DNA from 4 places in the Morganella sp. GD04133 genome. Region 1 is predicted to be linked to each of the others. Evidence: predicted binding sites of a transcription regulator. Region 1 holds the regulator's gene; each other region holds the start of a gene.
What was found. Region 1 encodes PhoB, which activates phosphate uptake and scavenging genes when phosphate is short. Its sites were predicted from a motif close to CTGTCATAAAACTGNCNNAT; they were not measured.

Region 1 (8,117 bases):
CACGGTCTGGTATAACTCGCGATCCGACTCTTCATCAGGACGGTCAATATATGGCGGCAGCGGCATATGACCAATCTGATTGAGAATGGTCAGCACATCGCGCTCATCATCAAAACGGATTTCAAACAGTGCATCGTGACGCGCCACCATGGTGGCTTTCACGCTTTCATCTTCGCCCAGCAGCAGTTCAGCACCTTCTTTCGGTGCTTTGGATGCGCGGACATGCGCCAGTACACGGTGCTCATCCAGCATCCGCTCCACCAGCACTTCAATCTTTCCGCCAGAGGCTTTGCGCCCGAACATTCTGGCGGGGATCACACGGGTATCATTAAATACCAGCAGATCACCGGGATTGAGTTTATTCAGCACATCGGTGAAGATACCGTGGTTCAGTTCACCACTGATACCATCAAGCGATAACAGACGGCACTTGCTCCGCTCCGCCTGCGGGTAGCGGGCAATCAGTTCGTCCGGCAGTTCAAAAGTAAAATCGGCAACACGCATGAGATTCTCGGTTTCATCTCAAAAAGAAAAACAGGCGCAATAGTCTAGTGCCCCGGTAAGCAGGGCGCAAGAAATAACCCGCCGACGGCGGAATAAAAGGCTGCGGTATTATGAATTTTCTCGCACATCTCCACCTTGCCTCACTGGCAAACAGCAGTTTTCTCGGCAATCTGATGGCCGATTTTGTCCGCGGCGCACCGGAAGAACAGTACAGCGCACCGGTTGCTGCGGGGATCCGGCTGCACCGGCGTGTTGATACCCTGACTGACTCACACCCGCTGGTACGGGAAGCCCGTCAGCTGTTCCGCCCTGAATACCGCCGCTACGCGCCGATCACCCTGGATGTGGTCTGGGATCATTTTCTTTCCCTGCACTGGTCACAATTTGAGCCCGCGACCTCACTGACCGATTTCACACAGCACGTCCGCACAGTGATTGAGCCGCAACTGGCGTTTACGCCGGAGAAATTTCAGGAGCTGAATGAATTTATGTGGCCGCAGCGCTGGTTAATCCGCTATCAGGAAGTTCCTTATATCGGACAGGTACTGGCGGGGATGGCAAAACGACGTCCGAAACTTGCCGCACTCAGGGAGACAAATCAGGATTTTACCGATAATTATCAGTCTCTTGAAAGTATCTTCTTCCGTTTCTATCCACAGATGATGGACAGTGTGACAAAGCCGTTTACAGATCAGTAACGGTTTTTACGTTCATTCACACAATTAGCACTTGAACTTTACTCAAATAACTCTATCTTATTCGGGTAGCAGATAGAATAATGAACTATTGATAGGTAAAACCTATTATATTAATCGGTATTATGAGCTTTAATACCGTCCCCGGATTCTTTATTCTGTCTGTTGTTTATTGCCATACTCTATATAATCTTACAGGAGTAAATTATGGTTCTGGTAACCCGTCAAGCCCCCGATTTTACAGCTGCAGCCGTTATGGGTAACGGTGAAATTGTTGATAACTTCAATCTGAAAAAACACCTGAACGGCCGTCCGGCTGTTATCTTCTTCTGGCCGATGGACTTCACGTTTGTCTGCCCTTCTGAGCTGATCGCATTCGATCACCGCTATGAAGAATTCAAAAAACGCGGTGTGGAAGTGATTGGTGTGTCTATGGACTCTGAGTTTGTTCATAACGCATGGCGTAACACTGCTATCGAGGATGGCGGTATCGGTCAGGTTCAGTATCCGATGATTGCGGATATCAAACATGACATCATGCGGGCTTACGGTGTTGAGTTCCCGGAAGCCGGTGTTGCTCTGCGCGGTTCTTTCCTGGTGGACAAAAACGGTGTTGTCCGTCATCAGGTCGTCAACGACCTGCCGCTGGGCCGTAACGTAGACGAAATGCTGCGTATGGTTGACGCACTGCAATTCCACGAAGAGCACGGTGATGTGTGTCCTGCACAGTGGGAAAAAGGTCAGGAAGGTATGAATGCATCTCCGAAAGGCGTTGCTGACTTCCTGAAAAAGAACTCCGGCAAACTGTAAGTTCCGGCAGTTAAGAGATACAAAAACCAGCCTGCGGGCTGGTTTTTTTGTGCCTGAATCACGGGCAAAAAAATACCCCGCACATGACAGGGTATTTTTATAATCCGGGCTATCAGGCGTGTTTGTGATTCACTTCCGGCTCAGCGCCCATCAGGCGATCAACCACAATGGAAACCACCAGCACTGCCAGTGACGGCGCAAGCCATGCCAGGTCATATTTAAAGAACGGCAGTGACTCAATCCATGACGGCATATAAGAGCCGAACATTTTAGTGGCTTTCAGCGCCCCCATCGTCCCGAGGATCAGGCTGACCAGCATTGCCGGCGCAACCACCCGTCCCGGTTTTTTCCAGAAGCGCAGTGTGAAACTCAGCAGGATCAGCACAATACACGGCGGATAAATCGATACCAGCACCGGAACGGAAAATGCGATCAGTTTGCTCAGCCCCAGGTTGGAAATCACCATGGAGAACGCACCGAGGATCCACACCAGTTTACGGTAAGAGATCGGCAGATAACGGCTGAAGAATTCCGCACAGGCACAGGTCAGGCCGATAGCTGTCACCATACAGGCAACAAAAATCAGCACAGCAAGGAAGAAACTGCCGTAGTTACCGAAGGTATACTGGACATACTCATGCAGAATTTCCGCGCCGTCAGCCGGGTTCGGGATAATCGACCCGCTGTTTTCCCCTAATTTGAACAGCGCCAGATAGACCAGTGTCAGCAGCACACCGGCAATCAGCCCGGCCCACATGGTATAGCGGGTCAGCAGTGAGGAGTTTTCCACTCCGCGCGAACGGGCGGCATTAACAATAACAATCCCGAAGACCATTGCGCCGAGGGTATCCATGGTCAGATAACCATTAATAAACCCGTTGGAAAACGCCATTTCTTTATACGCCGGCGTTGCCATAATAGCATCACCGGCCGGCCACATTACCGCAGCCACCCCGAGGATAGCCAGAGCCAGCATTTTAACCGGTGCCAGTACATGACCGACGCTGTCCAGCAATTTACCCGGATACAGGGAAATGCCGATCACACAGGCAAAGTAGATCACGCTGTAAATCAGCAGGGAAATATCAGATTCCCCGCCCACCAGCGGCGCAATCCCGATTTTATAAGAAACGGTGGCTGTACGCGGCGTGGCAAACAGCGGCCCGACGGACAGATAAGCGACAACGGCCAGCAGCAGCCCGGCATATTTACCGACTGGTGTACTGAGTGCCTCAATACCGCCACCGACTTTTGCCAGTGCAATCACGGTCAAAACCGGTAAACCAACGCCGGTGATCAGGAACCCGGCTGCCGCCGTCCAGACCATTTCACCGGCCTGAAGGCCGACCATTGGCGGAAATATAATATTCCCCGCCCCGACAAACAGCGCGAAGGTCATGAAACCTAAGGCTAAAATATCTCGTGAAGTTAAACGATGCGCCATATTATTTTTGTCTGTTACTGTTAATTTAATGTGAAATATTCAATAAAAATATCGGAAATAAAAATCCAACTCCCTGATCTGTCACTGGCGGCATCTCCTGCTGTTTTAACAATCTGTTAGCACTACGTTATTCATCATAAGTTAATAACTGTAGTTATTATATTTAAAAAACAGTGGTATTTGCCAATAACTCACTACAAGTAAAACTTTTATAGCGCAGAAAGGCAATAGTCAAAGCAAAAACCAGAACTATATGCCATAGTCTATTTCCAAAGCAGCGATTGCTGTTATGTAAGCGTCAATAAACACTATATGATTTGTTTATATTTTAATCAGACATTTTAAATCTGCTGAAATTAACAGCGATTAAATAAAGAAAGCGGCAAAAGCCGCTTTAATGAGAAGATTTAGCAATAAGCCGCGCCGGAATGGTAAAACTGAACTCCGTTCCCTGTCCGGGCTTGCTGGTAATATCCAGATGGGTGTGATGATGCTGTAAAGCGTGTTTTACTATCGCCAGCCCCAGACCGGAGCCACCGGTCTGCCGCGAACGGGATTTATCCACGCGGTAAAAACGTTCCGTCAGGCGCGACAGATGTTCCGCCGGAATGCCCGGGCCGTTATCTTTCACACTGAACACCGCATTACCGTTACGCAGCGCCCAGCTGACCTCAATCAGGGTATTTTCCGGTGTATGATTTACCGCGTTATACACCAGGTTCGACATGGCGCTGCGCAGCTCTTCCTCATCCCCGAAAATCTTCAGTTTGTCATCCACCGTAAAGCGGATCTCCTGCTTACCACGGCTGAGGGTAACAGCTTCCTGCTGAAGCATGATCAGCATCCCCGGCACATCCACGACCTGATCCAGCCCGCTTTTCACCGCCACTTCAATTTTTGACAGCTGCAGAAGCTGTTTAACCATGCCGTCCATACGGCGGGTCTGCTCCTGCATGGTCAGGATCGCTTTTTTGTTCATCGGATTATCAAAATCCTGATCCGCCAGCATTTCCAGATAGCCCTGCAAAACGGTCAGCGGCGTGCGCAGTTCATGACTGACATTGGCGAAAAAATCACGCCGCGAGTTTTCAAGACGACGTTTTTCTGTCACATCACGGGCAACCATCAGTAACTGCCCTTCCGAGTACGGCATGATGCGCAATTCCATCATACTGCCGTTATTCAGTTCCAGGGTCAGCGGCAGGGTATAATCGCCCTGGGTCAGATAGCGGCTGAAATCCGGGTAACGCAGCAGGTTAAAGATGTGCTGCCCGTTATCATCCGGCCAGCGGAAACCGAGAAGGTGCTGGGCATGTTTGTTACACCAGAAAATATTGCCGTCTTCCGTCATCATCACTACGGCATCCGGCAGAGATTCCGCCCCGCTGCGAAAGCGTTTGATCAGGGTGGCGAGTTCACGGCGGCGCTTGCGGTTACGCTGCTGAAGCTGGTAGATACCGTAAAAAATAGGCTCCCAGCTGCTGCGGCCGGGCGGTGGCAGCATACTGCGATCCAGCCACAGCCAGTCGGACAATTTCAGTAAGTTATAGCTGTGCCAGACGGCCGCGGCAAACAGGGCACCGGCCAGAAACCAGCCGGTATAGCCGAAAAAAAGTGACAAAAAGAGAGCCGGAAGGCAAAAAAGCACTAATTCCAGTACAATTTTTTTCCACGAAAGACGCTCAAGCACGCGCGATCCTCTTGCGGTTTAACATTATTATCAGTAACGGACAGAGAAGCGGTAACCCGTTCCCCGGACTGTCTGTATCATTTTATCGTGCCCGTCCGCTTCCAGCGCTTTGCGCAGGCGGCGGATATGCACATCCACCGTGCGATCCTCAACATAGACGTTCTCGCCCCAGACATAGTTGAGCAGCTGTTCACGGCTGTAAACCCGTTCCGGATGGGTCATAAAGAAGTGCAGCAGTTTGAATTCGGTTGGCCCCATTTCCAGCGGATTCTCATTACTGGTCACGCGGTGAGATGCCGGATCGAGTGTCAGACCGTTCATGGCGATAAGATCATCTGCCGCCATCGGGGAGATACGCCGCAGAATCGCTTTAACACGGGCCACTAACTCTTTCGGTGAGAAGGGTTTGGTCAGATAATCATCCGCGCCGGTTTCCAGACCTTTGACACGGTCTTCCTCTTCACCGCGCGCCGTCAGCATCATCACCGGAATTTCCCGCAGCTGACTGTCCCGTTTCATATGTTTGATAACCTGAATACCGGAACCGCCCGGGATCATCCAGTCCAGCAGGACAAGATCAGGGAAAGGCTCCACCAGCCGGGCAATAGCCGCATCATAATCATCTGCCTCGACAGGCTGATAGCCATTCTGCTCCAGTACAAAACAGACCATTTCACGGATAGGTGCTTCATCTTCAACGACTAAAATTCGTCTTGCCATGGCGTTCCCTGTTTACCGTTAATTTCATTTCATCAGACAGTGCCGCGATTATGCGTCACTTTTGTGACAGATTTATGAATATCAGCCGATACCTCAGCCTGCACCGCAAAGATAATGTCATTAAACTGACATACTACACACAAAATGCGTGTCAGATCGTAAAATACTGGACATTCATCCAATATTTATTTTTACCGCCTGATTTCCGTTATACTCTGTTTTCAGTAAACCGCCTAATGCAATACACATTCAGTTCGCCCGGCAGGAATAACCGTATATATGAAAATCATTCACACATCAGACTGGCATCTCGGACAATATTTTTACACTAAAAACCGGCTGCAGGAACATCTGCAGTTTTCAGACTGGCTGATAAACCTGATAAAAGAACAGCAGGCGGAAGCCCTGATTGTCGCCGGAGATGTATTTGATACCGCCTCCCCGCCGAGTTACGCCCGTGAGCTGTATAACCGTTTTGTTGCACAACTGCAGCAGACCGGCTGTCATCTGATTGTGCTTGCCGGTAACCATGATGCCGTTGCCACGCTGAATGAATCCCGTGAACTGATGGCCTGCCTGAATGCGGATGTGATTGCCCGGCCGGATCCGGCGCGGGATCTGATCGTACTTTATAATAAGCAGAACCAACCCGGCGCGATTGTCTGTGCCGTACCGTTTCTGCGGCCGCGCGATATTCTGGAAAGTCAGGCCGGACAATCCGAAGCCGAGAAACAACTGGCGCTGCTGACCGCGATACAGACACATTATCAGTCCCTTTATGACAGAGCGGTGGCAAAACGGACTGAACTGGGCGCGGATGTCCCAATCATTATGACAGGCCACCTGACAACAGTGGGTGCCAAAACATCGGAATCTGTCCGTGATATTTATATCGGCACACTGGATGCCTTCCCGGCCGGTGCGTTCCCGCCGGCGGATTACATTGCCCTCGGGCATATTCACCGCGCACAGTCCATCGGCGACAGCGGCACCATCCGTTACAGCGGTTCCCCCGTCCCGCTCAGTTTTGATGAATCCGGACAGGAAAAAAGTGTTTTTCTCCTGACCCTGGATAACAACCGCATTACAGCGATTGATGCGGTACCGGTGCCCTGTTTTCAGCCAATGGTCTGTCTGAAAGGTGATCTGGATGCCATCAGCCAGGCACTGGAACAGTTTCCTCCCCGTGATGAACACACACAGCCGGTCTGGCTGGACATCGAAATTGCCGGAAGGGATTACCTGCCGGATATTCAGAAACGCATTCAGGCACTGACAGAGCCGCTGGCTGCTGAAGTGCTCCTGCTGCGGCGTGAGCGCAGGCAGATAACCGCAGACAACAGCGAAGCCCTGCGTGAAACCCTGAATGAACTGACGCCGGATGATGTTTTTGCCCGCCGTCTGGCGCTCAGTGATACCGAAGAAGAGGATATTCCGCGTCTCACCACTCTTTTCCGCCGTGTGTGTGAACAGGTTCGTGACCAGGCAGAGAGTGACAGCAGTGAAATCAGTACCGGTACCAGCGGAAAAAACAGTACCCGCACAAACAACCGGAAAGGAAAAAGTGAATGAAAATCCTGACATTACGGTTTAAAAATATCAATTCACTGCAGGGCGAATGGAAGATTGATTTTACGGCAGAGCCCTTTGCCGGAAACGGATTGTTTGCCATCACCGGCCCGACCGGTGCTGGGAAAACCACCCTGCTGGATGCTATCTGTCTCGCGCTCTACCATGAAACCCCGCGCGTAAGAACATCCGCATCCCAGAATGATGTGATGACCCGCCATACTGCGGAGTGTCTGGCCGAAGTGGAGTTTTCCGTCAAAGGAAAAGCATACCGCGCGTTCTGGAGCCAGCGGCGCGCCAGAGATAAAGCCGACGGTAATCTTCAGCCGCCGAAAGCCGAACTGGCTGAGTGCGCCACCGGAAAAATCCTCTCTGACAAACTGACGCAGGTCAGAGAGAGCATTATTGAGATCACCGGGCTGGATTTTGCCCGCTTTACCCGTTCTGTCCTGTTATCACAGGGAAATTTTGCTGCCTTTTTGAATGCCGATGATAATGAACGGGCAGATTTGCTGGAAGAACTCACCGGCACGGAAATTTACCGGCTGATTTCCCGTCAGGTTTATGAAGACTACAAAGCCGCGCAACAGGCGTTGTCTCTGCTGGAAGCGCAGACCGGTGCTATCCGGCTGATGACAGACGAGGAGCGGCTTGCATGCCAGGCTGAACTGACCACTCTGCAAAC
Region 2 (8,117 bases), on a different contig from region 1:
TGTCAGATAATCTGCAGGGAGATCCAGTAGAGTGTGCCGGACAGGATAATGGATACCGGCAGTGTCAGGATCCAGGCCAGCATGATGTTTTTGATGGTTTTGGTCTGAACACCACCACCGTCAACAATCATCGTACCTGCCACCGCAGAGGAGAGCACCTGGGTGGTGGACACCGGCATCCCGGTATAACTTGCCACACCAATGGAGACCGCCGCGGTGACCTGCGCAGACACGCCCTGGGCGTATGTCATGCCTTTCTTACCGATTTTCTCACCGATAGTCACTGCAACACGTTTCCAGCCGAACATGGTACCCAGAGAGAGCGCCAGCGCGACAGAAATGATGATCCAGATAGGGGCATACTCAACGGTATTCAGCAGGTCATTGGACAGACGTTTCAGGAAACGCGCATCTTCCGGTTTGGTTTCCGGTAATTTCGCCACTTCTGCGGCGGTATCCGAAATACACATCAGCAGACGGCGCATATGGCTGCGCTGTTCCGGTAATAAATCATCATAGGTATGAATATTACCGAGCAGATCCTGAGCCTGTCTCAATACGATACCGGTACGCGAGCTGTCACAGTGGAACTGTTCATTGAGAACGGTATTCTCCGTGTTCAGTGCCGGTGTCAGCTCAATGGCGTGTGCCAGTGCATCCTTATGCGTGGTGTAATACTGCTCCAGGTTGACCACCGCATCGCGCGTACGGGCGATTTCGTAATCACTGGAATTCATATTCACCATAAAGCCGGCAGGGGCGACACCAATCAGAACCAGCATAATCAGACCGATACCTTTCTGCCCGTCGTTTGCGCCGTGTGAGAAACTGACGCCGACTGCGGAAAGGATAAGGGCGGTACGCGTCCAGAATGGCGGTTTGCGTTTGCCGTCTTTTTTCTCACGTTCTGCCGGTGTTAAGTGGATACGGCGGCGTTTCTTCGTGCCGCTCCAGTAGCGGCGCAGGAACCAGATCATTAATCCGGCGATCACCAGGCCGACCAGCGGTGACAGAATCAGAGAAAGGAAAATGCTGATCATTTTCGGAATATTCAGCGCATCAACCACGGAACTGTTGGTCACAATTGCGTTGGTCAGGCCGATCCCGATAATGGCGCCGATCAGGGTATGAGAACTTGAGGCCGGGATACCGAAGTACCAGGTGCCCAGATTCCAGATGATAGCGGCGAGAAGCAGGGAAAAGACCATGGCAAGACCATGGGCCGAACTGACATTCAGCAGTAAGTCCGTGGGCAGAAGATGCACGATCGCATACGCCACGCTCAGACCGCCGAGCAGTACCCCGAGGAAGTTAAACACACCCGCCATGACGACAGCAAGCTGTGCGCGCATTGCACGGGTATAGATAACAGTTGCTACCGCGTTTGCGGTATCATGGAAGCCGTTGATGGCTTCGTAAAACAGCACAAAGATCAGTGCCAGTACTAACAAAAGGCCGGTGTGAAATTCCAGGCCTGTAAATAGATGTAGCATAGACGTTAAGCCAGTTGTTGGACATGAACGCGGCGCATTATCAGCGACAAATGCGTCCCGGGGAAGTGAAATATGGCCTTTTTTTGATTTGATACCTTTATCAAATCAGCTTAAGAAATTATTAATCCTTGTATATCATCGGATTAGACTCCTTTTTTGAAAAGAATAAATTTTTGGCCTTATTTAATCATTATGACAAATTTAAGACATTTATCGGAATTTCTCCACATTTTAAGACACAGAGAACACTATTTTGGAAAAGTTTGACGCGATTGTAATCGGCGCCGGTGCCGCCGGACTGTTTTGCGCCGCACAGGCAGGGCAGCGCGGGCTGCGTGTACTGGTGCTGGATAACGGCAAAAAAGCCGGACGGAAAATTCTGATGTCCGGCGGCGGGCGTTGTAATTTTACTAACCTGTATACCGAACCGGCGGCGTACCTGAGTAAAAACCCGCATTTTTGTAAGTCGGCACTTGCCCGTTACACACAGTGGGATTTTATTGCCCTGGTGCAGAAATATCAGATTGCGTATCACGAAAAAACCCTCGGCCAGCTTTTCTGTGATGATTCCGCACAACAGATAGTTGATTTGCTGCTGGCGGAGTGTGAGCAGGGAAATGTGGTTATCCGCCTGCGCAGCGAAGTGACGGAGGTACAGAAACAGGGAGATGATTTCTGTGTGACGGTAAACGGAAAGGTTGTGAGCGCTCACTCACTTGTGGTGGCCAGCGGCGGATTATCGATGCCGGGGCTGGGTGCGACACCGCTGGGTTACCGCCTCGCGGAGCAGTTTGGCCTGCCGGTATTGCCGACCCGTGCCGCGCTGGTCCCTTTCACGCTGCATAAACCGCTGCTGGAAGCCTTACAGACGCTGTCCGGCGTGGCAGTGCCTGCCACAGTCACCGCACAGGATGGCACCCGCTTCGCGGAAAATATCTTATTTACCCATCGTGGCCTGTCCGGCCCTGCGGTTCTGCAAATCTCCAGCTACTGGCACCCCGGTGAGTATGTGAGCATTAACTTACTTCCGGGCACCGATCTGGCGGAGTTTTTCACCGTGCAGCGGGAAAAACACCCGAATCTGAGCCTGCGTAATGCACTGGCAAAGCTGTTACCAAAACGGCTGGTGGAGTGTTTGCAGGCAACCGGTGACCTGCCGGATACTGCGCTGAACCAGTTATCCAAAGCCGCACAGCAGGAAATCACGGAGAAGTTACAAAACTGGCAGGTGCAGCCGAACGGCACAGAAGGTTACCGGACCGCCGAAGTCACACTCGGTGGCGTGGACACGCAGGCGCTTTCCTCCAAAACCATGGAAGCCCGTGATGTGCCGGGACTTTATTTTATCGGCGAAGTGACCGATGTTACCGGCTGGCTCGGCGGCTATAACTTCCAGTGGGCGTGGAGTTCAGCGTGGGCATGTGCGCAGGCTCTGCCGTTTTCACCGGATGTTTAATCCCTGATAACGCTATGGAATTATTTAATTTTATTAAAATAAATCACCGTATCAGTGAGTTAACAGAAAACAGCAGTGATTATATGAAATATTGAGCAAAAAGTGCTTTACAAATGATACTGAGAACTATTATCATCAAATCACTTTCAGATGACCACCTTCAGGGTTCAGATGAAAGAACGACATTGCTCACATTGCTTCCAGTGTTTATTTAGCCAGCCACGTGCTGGCTTTTTTTTCCCCTTTTTTCCCCTTATCCATTCGCGCCGCAGGTGCGTTGGCTTTTCTGCGTCATCCTCCGGCCTGTGGCTGTGTTGGCTTTGTTCGGCTACCCCGGTCACATACTGATGTATGCTCCCGGGGATATCCTCACTTCGCCGCCTTGCCACAAACCGGATGATTTAGCAGATTAATTTTTCTGTTTTTCTGTTTTTCTGTTTTTCTGTTTTTTCTGAGTTTAAGTACATGAGGGGTTAACCGGCAAAAAAAGGAAAGCGTGAAGCGGCAGGGATGTGTCAGCGACTTTCCGCTTTGCCGGTTATCCCGCAGCCCGGGTCTGAAAGAAGATGGTTTTAATGGTTATCTCCGTATCCCCCTCTCTCTACTTATTCAAATTTTTTGAATCCTTGCGTTAAACCCGGCTACTGGTGAAATTAGCGGCAGGACGTAAACTTATCCTCATCAGATTGAGGAGAAAAATAATGATCTATGTACGCCCTGCAAATGAACGGGGCCATGCCAACCACGGCTGGCTCGACAGCTGGCACACCTTTTCGTTTGCCGATTACTATGACCGGGATTTTATGGGTTTTTCTGCCCTGCGGGTCATTAACGAAGACTTTATTGCGGAAGGCCAGGGGTTCGGCACCCATCCGCATAAAGACATGGAAATTCTGACCTATGTGCTGGGTGGTGCGGTGGAGCATCAGGACAGCATGGGGAATAAAGAACAGGTGCCTGCCGGTGAGTTCCAGATCATGAGCGCCGGAACCGGGATCCGCCACTCGGAATATAATCCGGATAATGACAATCCGCTGCATCTGTATCAGATCTGGATTATCCCGGAAAAAACCGGTCTGACCCCGCGCTATGAGCAGCGCCGGTTTGATGCGGCGAACGGACGCCAGCTGGTGTTGTCCCCGGATGCCCGTGACGGTTCGCTGAAAGTCTTTCAGGACATGACTCTGTGGCGCTGGACACTGGCTGCCGGTGAAGGGGGGGAATATCAGCCTCAGAGCGGACGGATGATCTGGATCCAGGTGGTGAAAGGTGAACTGACCGTTAATGACCAGACAGTGAAAACCAGTGATGGTGTGGCGGTATGGGATGAATCGTTAATCAGCCTGAACGCCGCGCAAGACAGTGAAATCCTGCTGTTTGACCTGCCGCCTGCACAATAAAACAGAAAGCCCCGGATCATCTGACCCGGGGCTACTGTGTTGCTCACACTACTTTTCTTGTTATCCGGTTACAGCGAAGGCCCTGCACTAATCAGAGCCTGACCTGCCGGCGTGTCGGTATATTTATCAAAGTTATTTATAAACCGCCCTGCAAGGTCTTCCGCTTTTTCCTGCCACTGCGCCACATTATCATACGTGTTGCGCGGGTCGAGTATATGACTGTCAACACCCGGCAGTTCGTGAGGAATGGCCAGATTAAAGACCGGCAGCGTATGTTTCGCCGCTTTATCAATATCCCCACTAAGAATGGCGTCTATGATAGCACGAGTATTCTTAATTGAAATACGTTTTCCGGTTCCGTTCCACCCGGTGTTCACTAAATACGCTTTTGCCCCGGCGGCTTTCATCCGTTTAACCAGCACATCTGCATACTGTGTCGGGTGCAGTGTCAGGAATGCCGCACCGAAGCAGGCTGAGAACGTCGGTGTCGGCTCTGTGACGCCGCGTTCCGTACCTGCCAGCTTAGCCGTGAAACCGGATAAGAAATGATACTGCATCTGTTCCGGTGTCAGTTCCGCCACCGGCGGTAATACGCCGAAGGCATCGGCGGTCAGGAAAATCACATTGCTGGCGTGACCCGCTTTGGAGACCGGTTTAACAATATTTTCAATATGATAGATAGGGTAAGAAACCCGTGTGTTTTCGGTTTTGCTGCCGTCGTTAAAATCCACACTGCCGTCCGGACGGACAACCACGTTTTCCAGCAGCGCGTCGCGGCTGATGGCGTGATAGATATCCGGCTCCGCTTCCGCAGATAAATTGATGGTTTTGGCGTAGCAGCCACCTTCAAAGTTAAAGACACCGTCATCATCCCAGCCGTGTTCATCATCACCGATCAGTTTGCGTTTCGGGTCGGTGGAGAGGGTGGTTTTACCGGTGCCGGACAGGCCGAAGAAAATTGCCACATCCCCTTTTTCACCCACGTTTGCCGAGCAGTGCATGGAGGCAATGCCCTGTAACGGCAGCAGATAGTTCATGATGGAGAACATACCTTTCTTCATCTCACCGCCGTACCAGGTGCCGCCGATAAGCTGGATGCGCTCACTCAGATTGAACGCCACAAAGTTTTCAGAGTTCAGTCCCTGTGCCTGCCAGTCCGGATTCACGCATTTCGCGCCGTTCATCACAATGAAGTCCGGTTCAAAATCATGCAGTTCGTTTTCATCCGGGCGGATAAACATGTTTTTGACGAAGTGTGCCTGCCAGGCAACCTCGGTAATAAAGCGGACTTTCAGGCGGGTATCGGCATTGGCGCCGCAGAAGGCATCCACCACAAACAGGCGTTTGCCGGATAACTGGTTGGTGATCAGGTGTTTCAGGGAATTCCAGGTGTCCTGTGACAGCGGTTTGTTGTCATTTTTGCCTTTTCCCTGATCCGCCCACCAGACGGTGTCGCGGGTGAGATCATCTCTGACCAGATATTTGTCTTTCGGTGAGCGGCCGGTAAAAATGCCGGTGTCCACCGCGACCGCGCCGCTGGCGGTGACGACACCGTGTTCATAACCGGTCAGGCCGGGGCGGGTTTCTTCATCGAAAAGTAAGTCATAACTCGGGTTATAAATTATTTCTGCGGCATCACGGATACCATACTGCTCCAGTTCATTCACAGCCATCGTTTTTACGCTCATCCAAAGCCTCCGGGTTGTCGGAATATCTCCGCATATCATAATTGTTTACGACTGGTTAACAGCGATTGCTATCAAATAAATGAAAATCCGGAGTTTATTTGGCTTTATTTTGTGAGCTGGCTCGATACCATAAGAAAAAATAAACAAAAAGGCCGCATCCGGGGAGCCCGGTGCGGCCTGGTGTTGCGTCAGCTAAAACGAATCAGTGCAGAGAAGCGTTTTTCTGAGTGCGGATTTCATGAATATCCTGTTCATCAAAGATATGATGAGCGCCGCAATATTCACACTCCATATCAATTTTGCCATCTTCCTGCAAAATATGAGTAACATCGTCTTCCGGCAGAGTGACCAGCGTATCTGCGCAGCGTTCGCGGGAACAACCGCAATGAAACGCTACCGGTGCCGGTTCATACAGCATAACGTCTTCTTCGTGATAGAGACGGTACAGGATGGTTTCGGCATCCAGGGTAAAGAGTTCATCAGACGAAATGGTGGCGGTCAGCTGCATCAGGTGGCTGAACATGTTCTGTGTTTCTTCCTGCGTACGGGCTTCTGCCGATGCCGGCAGGGCCTGTAACAGCATCCCGGCAGCCTGCATTTTACCGTCGTGTTCCGCAACGCGGACAAACAGGCTGGTCGGCAGTTGTTCAGACTGACGGAAATAGGCATCCAGGCATGCTTCGAGGGTATCCCCTTCCAGCGCCACAATACCCTGATAACGCTCACCCTGACGCGGCGTAATCGTGATGACCATAAAACCTTTGCCGATCATGTCGTGGAAACCGGCACCGGCAGGGACATCTCCGTTCATACGGGCGATACCGCGCATCTGCTGGCGGTCGTTGCCGTTGATGACGGCCAGACGGACCGGCCCGTCCCCCTGGATCTGAACGGTGATATCCCCTTCAAATTTCAGGGTCGCGGTCAGCAGGCTGGTGCAGACCAGCAGTTCACCGAGCAGGCGGCGGACAGGCTCCGGATAATGATGATTATCCAGAATCTGCTGTAATGTGCCGGAAGCATTGACCAGTTCTCCCCGGACATCACTTTTGTTAAACAGGAACCGGTGTAATGTATCTTGTCGTGCAGACATAATTTTCTCTCGTCTTAACCGCCGGTTATTCAGCGGTATCTGAATTACTGTGTTTAAATTTCAACAATGTCCGTCGTTCCTTTTTATCAGGACGTCGTTCCGGGTGCGGCATCGTCAGGGCATTCATTTTACGTGCAAGTGCGGTTTTTTCACGTTTTTCAATGCTCTCCGGGGTTTCTTCCCAGAGTGTCTGTGCCAGCGGCGCGCTCAGGCGCTTGTCTGTGATCCCCAGCACGCGGATTGTCCGTTCATCATTTCCCTGACGCAGGACGATAACCGCGCCGTTTTCGACCAGTTTTCCGGGCTTGGTCCGCTGCCCGTTATAATGAACCTTGCCGCCGTCAATCATGGTTCTGGCGATAGAGCGGGTTTTATAAAACCGGGCCGCCCAGAGCCATTTATCAAGGCGGACAGGCTCTGTGACCTGTGAAGCCTGTTGCATGGTTACTCCGTGACAGACAGTGCAGCCGTTACGGCTGCACCTCAGAAGAAGGGTAGTCGTGCCGGAAGCAGTTGTCGTAATAACGGCGGATATCCGTCATCCGGCGGCGGCGCTGACGCCAGCGGATAAACGTATAGATGCCGTTGATAATGGCAAGAAGGGAAAAGACGGCCAGTAAAATACAGCTGCCGATAAACCGCGCCAGCATGAGACTATCCGGCTGAAAGTGCAGCAGGATATGACGGGTGCCGTTGGCATCCACAGACACACCCGTGACAATGCCCTGAACCTCAAACGGGGTGTGCAGCAGCATATTGGAGAGCTTCTGCAGGGACTGCCAGTGCGCCAGCGGTGGCATTTCCTCAGTCTGTTCATTGACAGGGGCGTTCTCCACCAGGGATTTGCCTTCATCACTGATCAGCAGCACCCCACCCGGCGGCGGACTGTTCAGCCGCATTGCCGCATTTTCCACTTCTTTGTTTATAGCTGTAGATGTGGTGGCGATAACCAGCTTTTCCAAGGCCTCGGCACTTGCCGGACGCAAT
Region 3 (8,117 bases), on a different contig from region 1:
CGCAGTTTTGGCAATTTTGTCCGCCACATCCCCGATGCGTTCCAGCTCGGCAATGGTTTTGGAGATCGCCATAATCAGGCGCAGGTCGCTCGCCGTCGGCTGGCGTTTGGCAATAATACGGACACAGGCTTCATCAATCATCACTTCCATGATGTTGACCTGCTTGTCACCGGCGATAACCTCACGCGCCAGGTCTTCATCCTGGTTATGCATAGCAGTGATCGCTTTGCTGAGCTGCTCTTCCACCAGCCCGCCCATCGTCATCATTTCTGTGCGGATATGCTCTAATTCAGCATTAAACTGCCCGGAAATATGTTTATTGTGATTCAGATTTTCCATGATTGTCTCCGCATCAGCCATAACGACCGGTGATGTAATCTTCGGTTTGTTTCTTGCCCGGGGTGGTAAACAGGGTATCAGTATCACTGAATTCAATCAGTTCGCCCAGATACATAAACGCAGTATGGTCAGAACAGCGCGCCGCCTGCTGCATGTTATGGGTGACGATCACCACGGTATATTCCGATTTCAGCTCGCTGATAAGCTCTTCAATACGCCCGGTGGAAATTGGATCCAGCGCCGAGCACGGCTCATCCAGCAGCAGAACCTCAGGGCGGATAGCAATACCGCGGGCAATACACAGACGCTGCTGCTGACCGCCGGAGAGGCTGTAGCCGCTCTGATGCAGTTTATCTTTGGTTTCGTTCCACAGCGCCGCTTTGGTCAGCGCCCACTGCACCCGCTCATCCATCTCGGCGCGCGGCAGTTTTTCAAACAGACGGACACCAAAGGCAATGTTGTCATAGATGGACATCGGGAACGGCGTCGGTTTCTGGAACACCATGCCGACTTTGGCGCGTAATAACGCGATATCCTGGGTATCTGTCAGAATATTGGTACCATCCAGCAGGATTTCCCCTTCCGCACGCTGTTCATTATACAGCGCGTACATTTTGTTGAAGGTGCGCAGCAGGGTCGATTTCCCGCAACCGGACGGGCCGATAAAAGCCGTGACTTTATTTTTGGCGATATCCAGCGAGATATTTTTCAGCGCGTGGAACTGACCGTAATAGAAGTTCAGATCACGAACCTGAATTTTGCTTTCAGTTACGTTTTGAATTTTACTCATGACTCTCTCTCATTCATCCGCAGTCATTTAATCAGTGCTTTTTCTTCGCAAACAGCACACGCGCCACGATATTAATTAACAGCACACACAGTGTGATCAGCAGGACACCCGCCCAGGCCAGACTCTGCCATTCCGCAAACGGACTCATGGCAAACTTGAAGATGGTGACCGGCAGGTTGGCAATCGGCTGCATCAGATCCGTACTCCAGAACTGGTTGGAGAGGGAGGTAAAGAGCAGCGGCGCCGTTTCTCCGGCAATACGGGCAATCGCCAGCAGCACCCCGGTGATAATCCCGGAGACCGAGGCTTTCAGGGTAATCGCTGAAATCATTTTCCATTTTGGTGTGCCGAGGGCATACGCCGCTTCGCGCAGACTGTCCGGCACCAGACGCAGCATGTTTTCCGTGGTGCGGATAACAATCGGGATCTGTAACAGTGCCAGGGCAATCACCCCCGCCCAGCCGGAGAAGTGCTGCATTTGCATCACCACGATGGTGTAAACAAACAGCCCGACCACAATCGACGGTGCGGATAACAAAATGTCATTAATAAACCGGGTGACTTCCGCCAGCCAGGATTTGCGGCCGTATTCCGCCAGATAAATCCCGGCAAGAATGCCGAGCGGGGTTCCGATAACGGTCGCCCACAAGATCAGCAGGCCGGAACCGACAATGGCGTTCGCCAGACCCCCGCCTTCGGTATTCGGCGGCGGTGTCATTTCGGTGAACAGCGCCAGCGACATGCCGTCCATCCCTTTGGTGACAGTCGAGAACAGGATCCAGATTAACCAGAACAGCCCGAATGCCATAGTGGACATGGATAAAAACAGGGCAACGCGGTTTTTCTGGCGACGCCAGAACTGGCGTTTCTGCCGTGCGCTGATATCCACTTTCGGTTGCTGAATATTCATGTCAGTCATCTCAGCGTCCCTCTTTCTTATTCAGGCGCATCACCATAAATTTGGAGATAGCAAGAACGATAAAGGTGATGACAAACAGAATCAGCCCCAGCTCCATCAATGCCGCGGTATGCAGCCCGGATTCCGCTTCCGCGAACTCGTTTGCCAGCGCCGAGGTAATACTGTTGCCCGGCATGTACAGCGAGAAGCTGTCCAGCTGATAGGTGTTACCGATGATAAAGGTCACCGCCATGGTCTCCCCCAGGGCGCGGCCCAGACCCAGCATCACGCCGCCGATCACCCCGTTCTTGGTGTACGGCAGCACAATCCGCCAGATCACCTCCCAGGTGGTACAGCCGATGCCGTAAGCGGATTCTTTCATCATCACCGGCGTCTGCTCGAACACATCACGCATCACCGAGGCAATATACGGAATGATCATGATGGCAAGGATAACGCCCGCTGCCAAGATACCGATCCCGAAGGCCGGACCGGAGAACAGCTCGCCGACAATCGGGATGCTGGACATCACCTCGCCGACCGGCTGCTGGAAATAGGTGGCAAACAGCGGGGCAAAGACAAACAGTCCCCACATGCCATAAACGATACTCGGAATAGCGGCTAACAGCTCGATCGCGATACCCAGCGGACGGCGCAGCCAGTTCGGTGCCAGTTCGGTCAGGAACAGCGCAATCCCGAAACTCACCGGGACCGCAATCAGCAGGGCGATAACCGAGGTTACGATGGTGCCGTAAATCGGTACCAGTGCCCCGTACTCTTCTGCCGGCGGGTTCCACTCTTTATTCCATAAGAAACCTAAGCCGAATTTTTCAATGCTCGGCCATGACGCAATAATCAGTGAAATAATAATTCCGCCAAGCAACAATAGCGTAATCAGCGCCGCCAGTTTTACCAGGGCACTGAAAAGTTGGTCGCCGCGTTTGCTTGGTGGTTTCATTGCCGTTTTCAGTTCGGCCATAGTCGCTTCCGTTTTTACACAGATCCCCCCGGTACGGGGGGATCGATTACTGATAAATCGTTACTTCATCATCTGCCGTATCAGTACAGCGGCTTACCGCTGCTGTCTTTGACACTGGTTTTCCATGATGCGCGGATTTGTTCAATCACTTCCTGCGGCAGTACCGCGTAATCCAGTTTCTCTGCCTGCTCACCGCCGTTCTTGTATGCCCAGTCAAAGAATTTCAGAACTTCCTGCCCTTTGGCGGCATCTTTCTGGTTAGTGTGAACCAGGATGAAGGTGGTGGAGGTAATCGGCCATGCATTCGGACCCGGCTGGTTAGTCAAATCCTGAGCGAAACTTTTTGACCACTCGGCTTTACGCGCTGCGTTACTGAAGCTTTCGCCGGTCGGGGAAACCGCATCACCGTCCGCAGAAATCAGTTTGGTGTAAGCCAGTTTATTCTGTTTGGCGTAGGCGTATTCCACGTAACCGATAGAGCCCGGCAGACGCTGAACAAATGCGGCGATACCGTCGTTACCTTTACCGCCGAGACCCACCGGCCAGTTAACAGTAGAGCCTGCACCGACTTTTTCTTTCCAGTCAGGGCTGACTTTTGACAGGTAGCTGGTGAAGACGAACGAGGTACCGGAACCATCCGCACGGCGGACAACGGCGATATCCTGATCCGGCAGTTTCACTGACGGGTTCAGTTTGGTAATTGCCGGGTCATTCCATTTTTTGATGTTACCCAGATAGATATCACCCAGGGTTTTACCGTCGAGCACCAGTTCACCGGACTTCAGGCCCGGCAGGTTGACGGCCAGTACTACACCGCCGATCACGGTCGGGAACTGGAATAAATTATCTGCAGCCAGTTTATCTTCGGACAGCGGTGCATCTGACGCTCCGAAATCAACGGTGTTGGCGACAATCTGCTTCACACCACCGGAGGAACCAATCCCCTGGTAGTTGACTTTGTTGCCGGTTTCTTTCTGGTAAGTATCAGCCCACTGCGCATATACCGGCGCAGGGAATGTTGCACCCGCCCCGGTCAGACTGGTCGCGGCAAATGCAGAAAATGCAGAGAGAGAAAGTGTCGCTGCCATAACAGTGGCTACTGCGGTACGCATCGGTTTCATGATCCCTCCTGACGGGATTTATAGATAATGACGATAAACGTTGTATCTGGTTAATGTCGGAACATGAGGGAAAATAGGACAATCTGGTGACAATAATATGTAGGTTATATGACAGTTTTATGACATTGCAGGTGCGCGGGGACACAAAACCGGAAAAATAGCGGAAAGAAACAATACCGGGGAATAAATTTAATTCGTTGATTTAATTGTTATTAAACGCAAAACTCCGGAGAGCAGGATGTCCTGCGGGGAATTATGACAGCCATATGACGATGACATGCGGCTGTCATAATTATTAATCGTCTCTGTCATCCGGCAGCGGCAGCATCACGCGGATACGGAACCCGCCGCGCTGACTGCGGCCGACCTCGATTTTACCGTCATGCGCATCCACAATCCGGCGCAGAATCGCCAGCCCCAGCCCGGTGCCTTTATTACTGCGCGCTTTTTCACCCTGCACAAACGGCTGGAACAGGTCCGGAATATCCGCCTCATCAATACCGTTGCCGTCATCTTCCACCTGAAACCAGGCGAAATGCCCGTCTTCGCCGCTGCTGACACGGATCCAGCCGTTACCGTAGCGGGTGGCATTGACCAGCATGTTGCCCAGTGCACGTTTAATCGCAATCGGGTTACCGGTGAGATAAACCGGTGCCTGAATAACATCATTCTGAAGTGTGACATCCGAGTGGATGTGCGCTTCAATCACCTCATTGAGGACAGATGTCAGTTCCAGATGCACCATCTCCATCTCACGGCCGGTGCGCAGATACGCCATAAACTGTTCAATGATGCCGTCACACTCTTCAATATCATTGTTGATGGATTCCGCCAGATAGTCATCGTCCGGGTTCATCATTTCTGTTGCCAGGCGGATTCGGGTCAGCGGTGTACGTAAATCATGGCTGACACCAGCCATCAGCACAGTGCGATCCTGCTCCAGCGTTTTGATATCCCTGGACATCTGGTTAAACGAACGGATAACCGAACGCACTTCTGCCGCCCCGGCTTCCCGTACCGGAACCAGCGGGCCGCCGGTACCGATTTGCCGGGCTGCGGATTCCAGCTCGGTCAGCGGACGGTTCTGATAGCGGATAAACACCCAGACCCCGGCAAAGACAATCAGCAGAAAAGCAAAAATATAACGGAAGATCGGGGAGAACTGATCCTGACCGATTTCGGTCAGCGGCACTCTCACCCAGACATCCGGGGCGATATAGGAGTTCAGCCACAGCACGGGATAATCGCGGCCGACTTCCAGCCGGACATCCGCATAACCTTCCAGATAATGACTCATCTGTTTACTGAGGGACTCAAAATGACGCGCCCAGCGCAATCCGCCCTCATCGGCTGTTTTTTCGGTAAAAAAGGTAATCCCCAGCTCTTCATAAATTTTCTTACGCAGCGCCGGCGAAACACGCACTGCGGTTCCGTCCTTCAGCACCATCTCTTCACTCATCAGTGTGCGTACTTCATAGGCCAGCACCCGGTTAAACTGCTGCAGGCTGGGCATGACAATAAAGTTCACAACGGCCAGATAACTTGTTGTTATGGTTGCAAACAACAGGAAAATGACCAGAAATAACGAGCGTGAAAAGGTGCTCCTCGGCGAGAACCGCAGCCGCTTCATGCCTTGTTGCCGTCCGGAACGAAGACGTAACCCAGTCCCCAGACGGTCTGGATATAACGCGGATGTGTCGGATCTTCCTCAATCATGCGGCGCAGACGGGAAATCTGCACGTCGATTGAACGTTCCATTGCGCTGTACTCACGACCGCGTGCCAGACTCATCAGCTTATCGCGGGACAGCGGTTCACGCGGGTGAGACACCAGCACTTTCAGCACCGCGAACTCACCGCTGGTCAGCGGCATATTTTCATCTTCGTGGAACATCTCACGGGTGCCGAGGTTCAGTCTGAATTTACCGAACTGAATCACCGCATCATCCTGAGACGGCGCACCCGGCAGTTCATTCGCCTGACGGCGCAGCACCGCGCGGATACGTGCCAGCAGTTCACGCGGGTTAAACGGCTTCGGAATATAATCATCCGCACCGATTTCCAGCCCGACAATGCGATCCACTTCTTCCCCTTTCGCCGTCACCATAATGATCGGAATCGGGTTATTCTGACTTCTCAGACGGCGGCAGATAGACAGCCCGTCCTCGCCCGGTAACATCAGATCCAGGACAATAAGATGAATTGATTCACGCGTCAGCAGGCGATCCATTTGTTCCGCATTCGCGGCGGTACGGACCTGGAAACCCTGCTCACTCAGATAGCGCTCAAGCAGCGCACGCAGACGCATGTCATCATCAACGACAAGGACCTTATAACTTTCCTGCATGTTTGACTCCCGGGTTCATTTTTTCATGCAACTCTTCAGATTAATGGTGCCTACTCAGCAATCGGATGATAGCGGATAGACAAAATGACATAATTCACTTCACCGTTAGGTGTTATTACCATTACTTCATCATCCGCCTGTTTTCCGATTAATGCCCGGGCCACAGGGGAATCGACTGAAATCCATTTCTTTGCCGGGGAAAACTCATCAGGTCCGACGATGCGAAAAGTCTGAATTTCTTCATCGTCATTTTCCAGTTCCACCCACGCCCCGAAAAATACTTTTCCTTCCTGGCGGGGATCCGGCTCAACTATCTTTACGTCATCCAGACGTTTTGAAAGAAACCGGACACGCCGGTCTATTTCACGCAGACGTTTCTTCCCGTATATATACTCGGCATTTTCCGAGCGATCTCCCTGTGCAGCGGCTTCTGACACTGCCTGAGTGACCTGAGGACGCTCTGTTTTCCAGAGATATTTTAACTCCTGATCCAGCGCATCCCACCCTTCACGGGTAATCAGGTTACTTTTTGCCATATGTTACCTAAACAAAAAATAAATTATTTAAATAAATTGTAATACTAAATGCATTTTCCGGAAGATAACAGCTATGAATAATTCATTTATATTACTTTATCCCGGCTGGTAATTCCCGTTTTGAACACGTATAACTGTCCCCTGAAATTTTTTTACATCAATTTATCGCAGCCGGAAAGAATATCATGATGAATGAATCTCTGAGCCAGATTATTGCCGGTGAACTGAAGGCGCAAACCCGCCAGGTCACCGCCGCGATTACCCTGCTGGATGAGGGAAATACGGTCCCTTTTATCGCCCGCTACCGGAAAGAAGTCACCGGCGGCCTGGATGATACTCAGCTGCGTCAGCTGGAAACCCGCCTCAGCTACCTGCGCGAACTGAACGACCGCCGTCAGACCATCCTCAAATCCATTGAGGATCAGGGCAAACTGACCCCGGAACTGGCGGGGGCGATTAACGGCACGCTCAGCAAAACGGAGCTGGAAGACCTCTACCTGCCTTACAAACCCAAGCGCCGCACACGCGGACAGATTGCGGCGGAAGCCGGTCTGGAACCGCTGGCAGACACGCTGTGGCAGGACCCGTCACAGGATCCGGAAACCCTCGCCGCCACCTATACTGACAGCGAAAAAGGGGTTGCCGACACCAAAGCCGCCCTCGACGGTGCCCGCTATATCCTGATGGAACGTTTTGCGGAAGATGCCGGTCTGCTGGGGAAAGTCCGTGATTATCTGTGGCGTAATGCGCACCTGGTTTCCGTTGTGGTCAGCGGCAAAGAAGCCGAAGGCGCAAAATTCAGTGATTATTTCGATCACCATGAACCGATTGCCAATGTCCCGTCACACCGTGCTCTGGCCATGTTCCGCGGTCGCAATGAAGGCATTCTGCAACTCTCCCTCAATGCTGATCCGCAGTGTGAGGAGCCGCCGAAAGAGAGCTATTGTGAAGAATTAATCCGCGATTATCTCGGCGTCCGCTTTAACAATGCCCCGGCGGACAGCTGGCGCAAAGCGGTGGTGAGCTGGACATGGCGGGTCAAGGTGCTGCTGCACCTGGAAACTGAGCTGATGGCTGCGCTGCGTGAAAAAGCGGAAGATGAAGCTAT
Region 4 (8,117 bases), on a different contig from region 1:
TCCCGCTGACCCTGCCGGAAGAAAATGATGACGATGAAGATGAAGATGAGCTGACCGAAGCATAATCCTCATCAGATACACAAACAGCAAAAAGGGCGGATATCCGCCCTTTTGTCGTTATGACGCCATATAAAACCGCATCACACTCAATCAGTTATTTGCAGTAAGGCGGACAAATGAAGTCAGCACCACAGAACAATACCCGTATTACGCTAAACAGCCACAGCATCAAAACCGCGATTACGCTAAATCATTCGTTCTGTGGCAAGGCGGTGAAGCGAAGAGCTCCGGGAGCATACATCAGTATGTGACCGGGGAGCTGAGCGAAACCAACACAGCCACAGGGCGAAGGATGACGCGTAATTACTGGACGTCGTCCATTTTTCCGAGCAAAGCCCGCAGACGCTCCTGCCAGCCTGCCTGCTCCTGCTTCAGCTGTTCGTTTTCACGCACCAGTGACTCACGGGCACCGGCGGCATTCTGCACTTCGCGGTTCAGGTTATTGTTCGTTTCTTTTAATTCGTCGATTTCCATCTGTAACAGGGTGATGGTGTCGATAGCCTGCTGGACCTTTGCTTCCAGCTTTTCAAATACTTCAAATGACATCTTGCGTCCTCCTTGTAAGCGATGCTCTGATTGTAAGTAGGTGTTATCAATGTGTCCAGTCACATCACGTGTATTCCCCATAATGCCGCAGAATAAAATCCGGCAATTATCAGCCTGAATGTTGCATCCCTGTTACAAAATATGCGAAATCGCTCAATTTTTTGACACAAACCACAGTTCTTGATTTCGTTATTTCTCGATTACGAACATTAACGATAAATTCACACTCAGACATATGTCTGATACACGAAGAACATCATTTGTTAATAATTCACACTTATTTCACCCTAATTTTGCACTATCAGGATTGATACTATGAGTCTACTAAAATCTCCGACCCTCTTCGGACAATGTCTTTCCGAGTTCCTGGGTACAGCTTTGCTGGTCTTCTTTGGTTTAGGCTGTGTGGCTGCGGTTCGTATTGCCGGCGCACAGCTGGGATTATGGGAAGTCAGTATCATCTGGGGTCTGGGTGTGGCACTGGCAGTGTATCTGACAGCCGGGATCTCAGGCGCGCATCTCAACCCGGCGGTCACACTCGCGCTCTGGCTGTTTGCCTGCTTTGATCGCCGCAAAGTCATTCCGTATATCGCGGCACAATTCCTCGGCGGATTTGCTGCCGCAGCACTGGTGTATTCAATGTATTACAATGTGTTTCTTGATTATGACCAGGTGCATCATATTGTGCGCGGCTCACCGGAAAGCCTCTTTACTGCCGGGGTATTCTCCACCTATCCGGCAGCAGCAGTCAGTGTGGGCCAGGCGTTCTTTATCGAAGTGGTGATCGCCGCCATCCTGGTCTGCCTTATCCTGGCACTGACCGACGACGGCAACGGTGTACCGCGCGGCCCGCTGGCACCGCTGCTGATTGGCCTGCTGATTGCGGTTATCGGCGGCTCCTTCGGTCCGCTGACCGGATTCGCCCTTAACCCTGCCCGTGACTTCGGCCCGAAAGTAGTTGCATACCTCGCAGGCTGGGGAGATATCGCCTTCACCGGCGGGCGTGATATCCCGTATTTCCTGGTGCCGATGTTTGCGCCGGTCGTCGGCGGGTTACTCGGTGCATTCGGCTACCGCAAACTCATCGGGCGTCATCTGCCGTGTGAAGTGTGTGATACCGGAGACGAAAAATAATACCGCAGCGAATCACGTACTCTGACGTTATCGCGTGTTTGTTCACTCAGAAATAAAACAGGTTTAATTATGACAACAGAAACAATCACCCGTGAGAAAAAGTATATCGTCGCGCTGGATCAGGGAACCACCAGTTCACGGGCGGTACTTTTTGATCGTAATGCCAATATTATCGATATCGCGCAGCGCGAGTTCACCCAAATCTACCCGAAACCGGGCTGGGTGGAGCATGATCCGATGGAAATCTGGGCCACACAGAGTTCCGTTTTAACGGAAGTCCTCGCCAAAACGGACGTACATCCGGACGAAGTCGCCGCTATCGGTATCACCAACCAGCGCGAAACCACCATCGTCTGGGAAAAAGAGACCGGCAAACCGGTTTATAATGCGATTGTCTGGCAATGCCGCCGGACGGCAGATTACTGCACCGGTCTCAAGCAGAATGAAGAAATGGTCCGCTACATCCGGGAAAACACCGGTCTGGTGGTCGACCCGTATTTTTCCGGCACCAAAGTGAAGTGGATCCTCGATAATGTTGAGTGTGCGCGGGAAAAGGCGGAGAAAGGGGAATTACTGTTCGGAACCGTTGATACCTGGCTGGTCTGGCGCATGACTCAGGGACGTGTGCACGTCACTGATCACACCAACGCCTCGCGCACCATGCTGTATAACATCCGTTCACTGGCGTGGGATCAGAAAATCCTCGATCTGTTCGGCATTCCGCGTGCCATGCTGCCGGACGTGAAAGCATCATCAGAGATCTACGGCAAAACCAACATCGGCGGGAAAGGCGGTACCCGTATTCCTATCGCCGGTATTGCCGGTGACCAGCAGGCGGCACTGTTCGGTCAGATGTGTGTTCAGCCGGGCATGGCGAAAAACACCTACGGCACCGGCTGCTTCCTGCTGATGAACACCGGTAACGAAGCGGTGCTGTCTGAACACGGCCTGCTGACCACGATCGCCTGCGGTCCGCGCGGTGAAGTAAATTATGCCCTTGAGGGCGCGGTTTTTGTGGCCGGAGCCTCCATCCAGTGGCTGCGTGATGAGATGAAAATCATTGCTGATGCCACCGATTCCGAATACTTCGCCACCAAAGTCAAAGACAGTAATGGTGTGTATGTGGTGCCCGCCTTTACCGGCCTCGGTGCACCTTACTGGGATCCGTATGCACGCGGAGCCATTTTCGGTCTGACACGGGGAGTGAACAGTAATCACCTGATCCGCGCCACGCTGGAATCTATCGCCTATCAGACCCGCGACGTACTGGAAGCCATGCAGGCCGATGCCGGAACCCGTCTGAAGGCACTGCGTGTCGATGGCGGTGCGGTGGCAAACAATTTCCTGATGCAGTTCCAGTCCGATATCCTGGGCACGTCTGTGGAACGCCCGCTGATCCGCGAAAGTACCGCACTGGGTGCGGCATTGCTGGCCGGGTTATCCACCGGGTTCTGGCAGGATTTGGAGGAAATAAAAGCCAAATCCACCATCGAGAAAACCTTCCGTCCGGGCATTGAAACCACGGAACGGAATGTCCGTTATAACGGCTGGAAAAAAGCCGTTGCCCGCGCACAGGACTGGGAAGACCACAGCTAATCCCTCTGAGTTTTACCTTTCTGCCGCCGGTTAATACCGGCGGTTTTTTATGCGCGAAAACAACAATTATCACCAGAACAAAAAACCACCTCACTCTGTAAAAGTACCTGCCTGCAGATTAAATTCCCGGATATGCCACCGCGATCACAAAAATTAACCAACTGTAATCAATATGTAACATCTTGTGCTGGAATTCACAGTAATAACGAATAAAAACGAATAGTCTGTGAGCGCAAAGGAAAATACATGAAGAAAACCGCCGTTGTTCCGGTAAACTTCATCACCGCACACTGATAAATACTTAGCGAAGGAGATGTCTATGCTAAGCCTGTTTAAACCTGCGCCGCATATTCAGCGGCTCAGTGCCGATCGTATTGATCCGGTATACCGCCGTCTGCGCTGGCAAATCTTTATGGGGATCTTTTTTGGCTATGCTGCCTATTACCTGGTCCGGAAAAATTTCGCCCTTGCTTTCCCCAGCCTGATGGAACAAGGGTTCTCCAGAGGCGAACTCGGTACGGCATTATCGGCGATCTCCATTGCTTACGGTCTTTCCAAATTTATCATGGGATCGTTTTCTGACCGGGCTAACCCACGCTATTTTCTCCCGACCGGACTTATTCTTGCCTCCGCTGTCATGTTAATCATGGGCTTTTGCGACTGGGCAACCTCTTCCGTCTGGATTATGGCTATCCTGCTGTTTCTCTGCGGGTGGTTCCAGGGGATGGGCTGGCCGCCGTGCGGACGCACCATGGTCCACTGGTGGTCACAAAAAGAGCGCGGCGGGATTGTGTCTGTCTGGAACTGTGCCCATAACGTCGGCGGCGGCTTACCGCCGATGCTGATGCTGCTGGGAATGTACTGGTTCGGTGACTGGAAAGCCGCGTTTTATATGCCGGCATTTGCCGCCATTCTGGTAGCACTCATTGCATTTGCCCTGATGCGGGATACCCCGCAATCCTGCGGCCTGCCGCCAATCGAAGAGTACAAAAACGACTATCCTGATGATTATACAGAGAACAGCGAAGTTGAACTGACGGCAAAACAGATCTTTATGCAATACATCCTGCCGAATAAGTTACTGTGGTATATCGCTTTTGCTAACGTCTTTGTTTACCTGCTGCGTTACGGCGTGCTGGACTGGTCACCGACTTATCTCCGGGAAGTCAAACATTTCGATATAACGGGCTATTCTGTCGCCTATTTCCTGTATGAATGGGCGGGGATCCCCGGCACACTGCTGTGCGGCTGGATGTCAGATAAAGTCTTTAAAGGAAACCGCGGTGCAACCGGGGTGTTCTTTATGGCACTGGTCACCATCGCCACCGTGGTCTTCTGGCTCAACCCGCCGGGAAACCCGGCGGTTGATATGGCGTGTATGATCACCATCGGCTTCCTGATTTACGGCCCGGTCATGCTGATCGGCCTGCACGCCCTGGAGCTTGCACCGAAGAAAGCAGCCGGTACCGCAGCGGGATTTACCGGGTTATTCGGCTACCTCGGCGGCTCGGTGGCAGCAAGTGCCATCGTCGGCTTTACCGTGGATTATTTCGGCTGGAATGGCGGTTTTGGTGTCATGATTGGCGGCAGTGTGCTCGCTGTGATCCTGTTAGTTGTGGTCATGCGTGGTGAGAAAAAACACCACGATGAAATCGCCCGCAATAAAGCCTAAGCGGAGACAGACAGATGAATATATCCCGTCAGTTTTATCTTGTCAGTGCCCTTGCGGGTGCCGTGCTCTGCGGCTCTGCCGCTTTTGCGGCAGACAATAAGATTGTGATTGCACATCGCGGTGCCAGCGGCTATCTGCCGGAGCATACCCTGCCGGCCAAAGCGATGGCATATGCGCAGGGTGCTGATTATCTGGAGCAGGATCTGGTGATGACCAAAGATGATGAACTCATCGTCCTGCATGATCATTATCTCGACCGTGTTACCGATGTGGCAACACGCTTTCCGGATCGCGCACGTAAAGATGGCCGTTACTACGCTATCGACTTTACTCTCGCGGAAATTAAGTCCCTGAAATTTACTGAAGGATTTGAAATCGAAAACGGTAAACCGGTACAAAAATATCCGGGTCGTTTTCCGATGGGAAAATCAGATTTCCGTATTCATACCTTTCAGGAAGAACTTGAGTTCATTCAGGGTCTGAATCATTCCACCGGAAAAAACACCGGGATTTACCCGGAAATCAAAGCGCCGTGGTTCCACCACCAGGAAGGTAAAGATATCACCCGTAAAACCCTGGAAGTGCTGAAAGCTTACGGCTACCAGACTAAAGATTCCGGGGTATTTCTTCAGTGTTTCGATCCGAATGAATTAAAGCGCATCAAAAATGAACTGATGCCGGAAATGAAGATGGATCTGATGCTGATACAGCTGATCGCTTACACCGACTGGCAGGAAACCTTTGAGCAGAATGCGGAAGGCAAATGGGTCAACTATAACTATGACTGGATGATGTCTCCCGGTGCGATGAGTAAAATCGCAGCATATGCTGATGGCATCGGGCCTGATTATCATATGCTTATCAGCAAGGAGTCCAGACCGGGGCACATCACCCTGACGCCGATGGCAAAAGAGGCACACGCTTCGCAACTGATGATCCATCCGTTTACTGTCCGCGCGGATGCCTTACCGCCGTATGCGGAGAACACTGAACAGTTATTTGATGCTATTTATATTCAGGCCGGAGCAGAAGGGTTATTTACTGATTTTCCGGACAAAGGCGTACAGTTTCTGCAAAAACATAAACTGCATCAGTGATCACTCCGCTGCGGAACAAAACAACAACGGGCACAACAGTGCCCGTTTTCTTTATCTCAGAAGCCTGACTCAGGATGCCATCGGCTGCTGATTCTGCAACCGGTGAGCCAGCGGCAGCCAGCACAGCACCATAATCACGGAGACTGCCAGCATCAGCAGGCCGACACTGCCCTGCCCGCCCTGCGGCATCAGTGCTGAAATCCAGGTGGCAACACCGGAACCCACATTCTGTAGTCCGCCCACCAGTGCACCGGCAGCCCCCGCCAGATACGGGAACGGCTCCATTGCCGCCGTGGTGGCCAGCGGAAACAGCATCCCGGCACCAAAAAAGAACAATGCAGCGGGGATCAGTAACGTCCAGACATTCATCACACCCAGCAGCCCCGGGATCCACATCAGCGCACCGGCCACCAGGCAGCAGATTACCGCACACCACACCAGAAAACTGAAGGATTTACTGTCCCGCCCGGCAAACCAGGCACCGAAAAATGCTGCCGGGATCGGCAGAATAAACAGAATACTCACCGCCATACTACTCAGCCCCAGGCCGTCACGCATCAGCACACCACTGGAGGCCTCAAATACCGCCACCCCGGCCAGGCCGCAAATCAGCATCGCCAGATACGGCACAAATGTCCGGTTGGTCAGCAGCAGGCGGAAAGAGGCCCACATTTTCGGTTTCTCTTTCATCGGCGGACGGGTTTCCGGCAGCTTGTGCCACATGTTGTAACCCACCGCCAGGCCGAGCAGGAGCAAAAACGCATAACAGGCGCGCCAGCCGAAGAAAAACGCCAGCGCACCGCCGAGCATCGGGGCAATCAGCGGGCTGACCAGGATCCCCATATTCAGCAGGCTGTTGGCATAGCGCAGGGAAATCCCGGTATATAAATCACGCGGCATGGTCCGGGCCATCACCCCGGCCACCCCGGTCCCCAGCCCCTGCAACCCGCTGGCAATCACCAGCATGGTCAGGTTCGGCGAAAACAGCGCAGCAGTCGTGGATAACACATAAATAAATAACCCGGTGAGGATCACCGGACGGCGGCCGATTTTATCTGAGATCGGCCCGTAAATAAGCTGGGATGCACCATAGGTAAATAAATACGCCGCCATCACACTCTGCACGGCACCCGCCGGTTCGCCGAAATCCAGCGCAATATCCGTTATTACCGGTACATACACCGTCTGCGTCATTTGTCCGACAGCAATCAGCGCAATCAGCATTACCAGCAGATGAAAATTTTCCAGTTTTTTCATTTTTATTGTCAGTCTTTACATTGTTACCGGGAGGGCACAGCACAATTCCGGCAGTGATAATTACAGCCAGAATCAGTCATACTTGCGATACCCTATAAAATAGCAAATTAAAAAAATTTTGGGAGATAGTTCACACATTTATTTTTGTTACCAAACGACCGTTTTTATGCTGTTTCCGGCAACTAAACTGTACAGTTCATCCTGATTTATCGTATTCATGCGACAGGATCCTCTGACGCATTTAATCGATACATTTTTCCCCGTTGGCTTATTACACTGGTTTACATATTAATAACGACCATTCTGCGACTGACGGAGGTTATGCATGTCAAACTGGATCACAGGACGTGTCACACGTATCACACACCATACTGATACCTTATTCAGCCTGCATGTTCAGGCACCTGTCCGCCCGTTTACGGCGGGACAATTCGCCAAACTCGGCCTGGAAATTGACGGCGAACGCATACAGCGCGCTTATTCTTATGTTAATGCACCGGATGATGATGATCTTGAATTTTACCTGGTCACCGTCGGCGACGGTAAACTCAGTCCGCGTCTGGCAGCCCTGATCCCGGGAGATGAACTGCTGATCACCGATGAAGCGGCCGGTTTTTTTGTGCTTGATGAAGTACCGGACTGCGACACCCTCTGGATGCTCTCCACCGGCACCGCCATCGGCCCGTTTTTATCCATTCTGCAATATGGCAAAGATCTGGATCGGTTCCGGCATATTGTGCTGGTACATGCCGTGC

Region 2: a site for PhoB is predicted at 1,684-1,703, ahead of pitA (inorganic phosphate transporter PitA). Genes of this name have one in related genera too.
Region 3: a site for PhoB is predicted at 4,234-4,253, ahead of pstS (phosphate ABC transporter substrate-binding protein PstS). Genes of this name have one in related genera too.
Region 4: a site for PhoB is predicted at 3,498-3,517, ahead of glpT (glycerol-3-phosphate transporter). Genes of this name have one in related genera too.

What each region holds. Positions count from the first base shown of each region.
Region 1 covers NZ_JAODZS010000010.1:113,231-121,347, reverse strand. Annotated here, with positions in the region: gene queA (tRNA preQ1(34) S-adenosylmethionine ribosyltransferase-isomerase QueA) at 1-504, opposite strand, end outside; gene N7387_RS06590 (ACP phosphodiesterase) at 615-1,202, shown strand; gene N7387_RS06585 (peroxiredoxin C) at 1,407-2,009, shown strand; gene brnQ (branched-chain amino acid transport system II carrier protein) at 2,122-3,453, opposite strand; gene phoR (phosphate regulon sensor histidine kinase PhoR) at 3,848-5,143, opposite strand; gene phoB (phosphate regulon transcriptional regulator PhoB) at 5,174-5,863, opposite strand; gene sbcD (exonuclease subunit SbcD) at 6,143-7,435, shown strand; gene N7387_RS06560 (AAA family ATPase) at 7,432-8,117, shown strand, end outside.
Region 2 covers NZ_JAODZS010000006.1:7,433-15,549, forward strand. Annotated here, with positions in the region: gene pitA (inorganic phosphate transporter PitA) at 3-1,493, opposite strand; gene N7387_RS03770 (NAD(P)/FAD-dependent oxidoreductase) at 1,747-2,949, shown strand; gene N7387_RS03775 (pirin family protein) at 3,651-4,349, shown strand; gene pckA (phosphoenolpyruvate carboxykinase (ATP)) at 4,418-6,037, opposite strand; gene hslO (Hsp33 family molecular chaperone HslO) at 6,240-7,130, opposite strand; gene hslR (ribosome-associated heat shock protein Hsp15) at 7,156-7,572, opposite strand; gene N7387_RS03795 (IgaA/UmoB family intracellular growth attenuator) at 7,601-8,117, opposite strand, start outside.
Region 3 covers NZ_JAODZS010000006.1:111,591-119,707, reverse strand. Annotated here, with positions in the region: gene phoU (phosphate signaling complex protein PhoU) at 1-339, opposite strand, end outside; gene pstB (phosphate ABC transporter ATP-binding protein PstB) at 353-1,129, opposite strand; gene pstA (phosphate ABC transporter permease PstA) at 1,161-2,048, opposite strand; gene pstC (phosphate ABC transporter permease PstC) at 2,050-3,006, opposite strand; gene pstS (phosphate ABC transporter substrate-binding protein PstS) at 3,087-4,127, opposite strand; gene envZ (two-component system sensor histidine kinase EnvZ) at 4,423-5,757, opposite strand; gene ompR (two-component system response regulator OmpR) at 5,754-6,473, opposite strand; gene greB (transcription elongation factor GreB) at 6,524-7,009, opposite strand; gene N7387_RS04210 (Tex family protein) at 7,195-8,117, shown strand, end outside.
Region 4 covers NZ_JAODZS010000007.1:39,850-47,966, forward strand. Annotated here, with positions in the region: gene rraA (ribonuclease E activity regulator RraA) at 1-65, shown strand, start outside; gene zapB (cell division protein ZapB) at 364-606, opposite strand; gene N7387_RS04500 (aquaporin) at 922-1,740, shown strand; gene glpK (glycerol kinase GlpK) at 1,810-3,336, shown strand; gene glpT (glycerol-3-phosphate transporter) at 3,656-5,008, shown strand; gene glpQ (glycerophosphodiester phosphodiesterase) at 5,023-6,105, shown strand; gene emrD (multidrug efflux MFS transporter EmrD) at 6,175-7,362, opposite strand; gene fpr (ferredoxin--NADP(+) reductase) at 7,688-8,117, shown strand, end outside.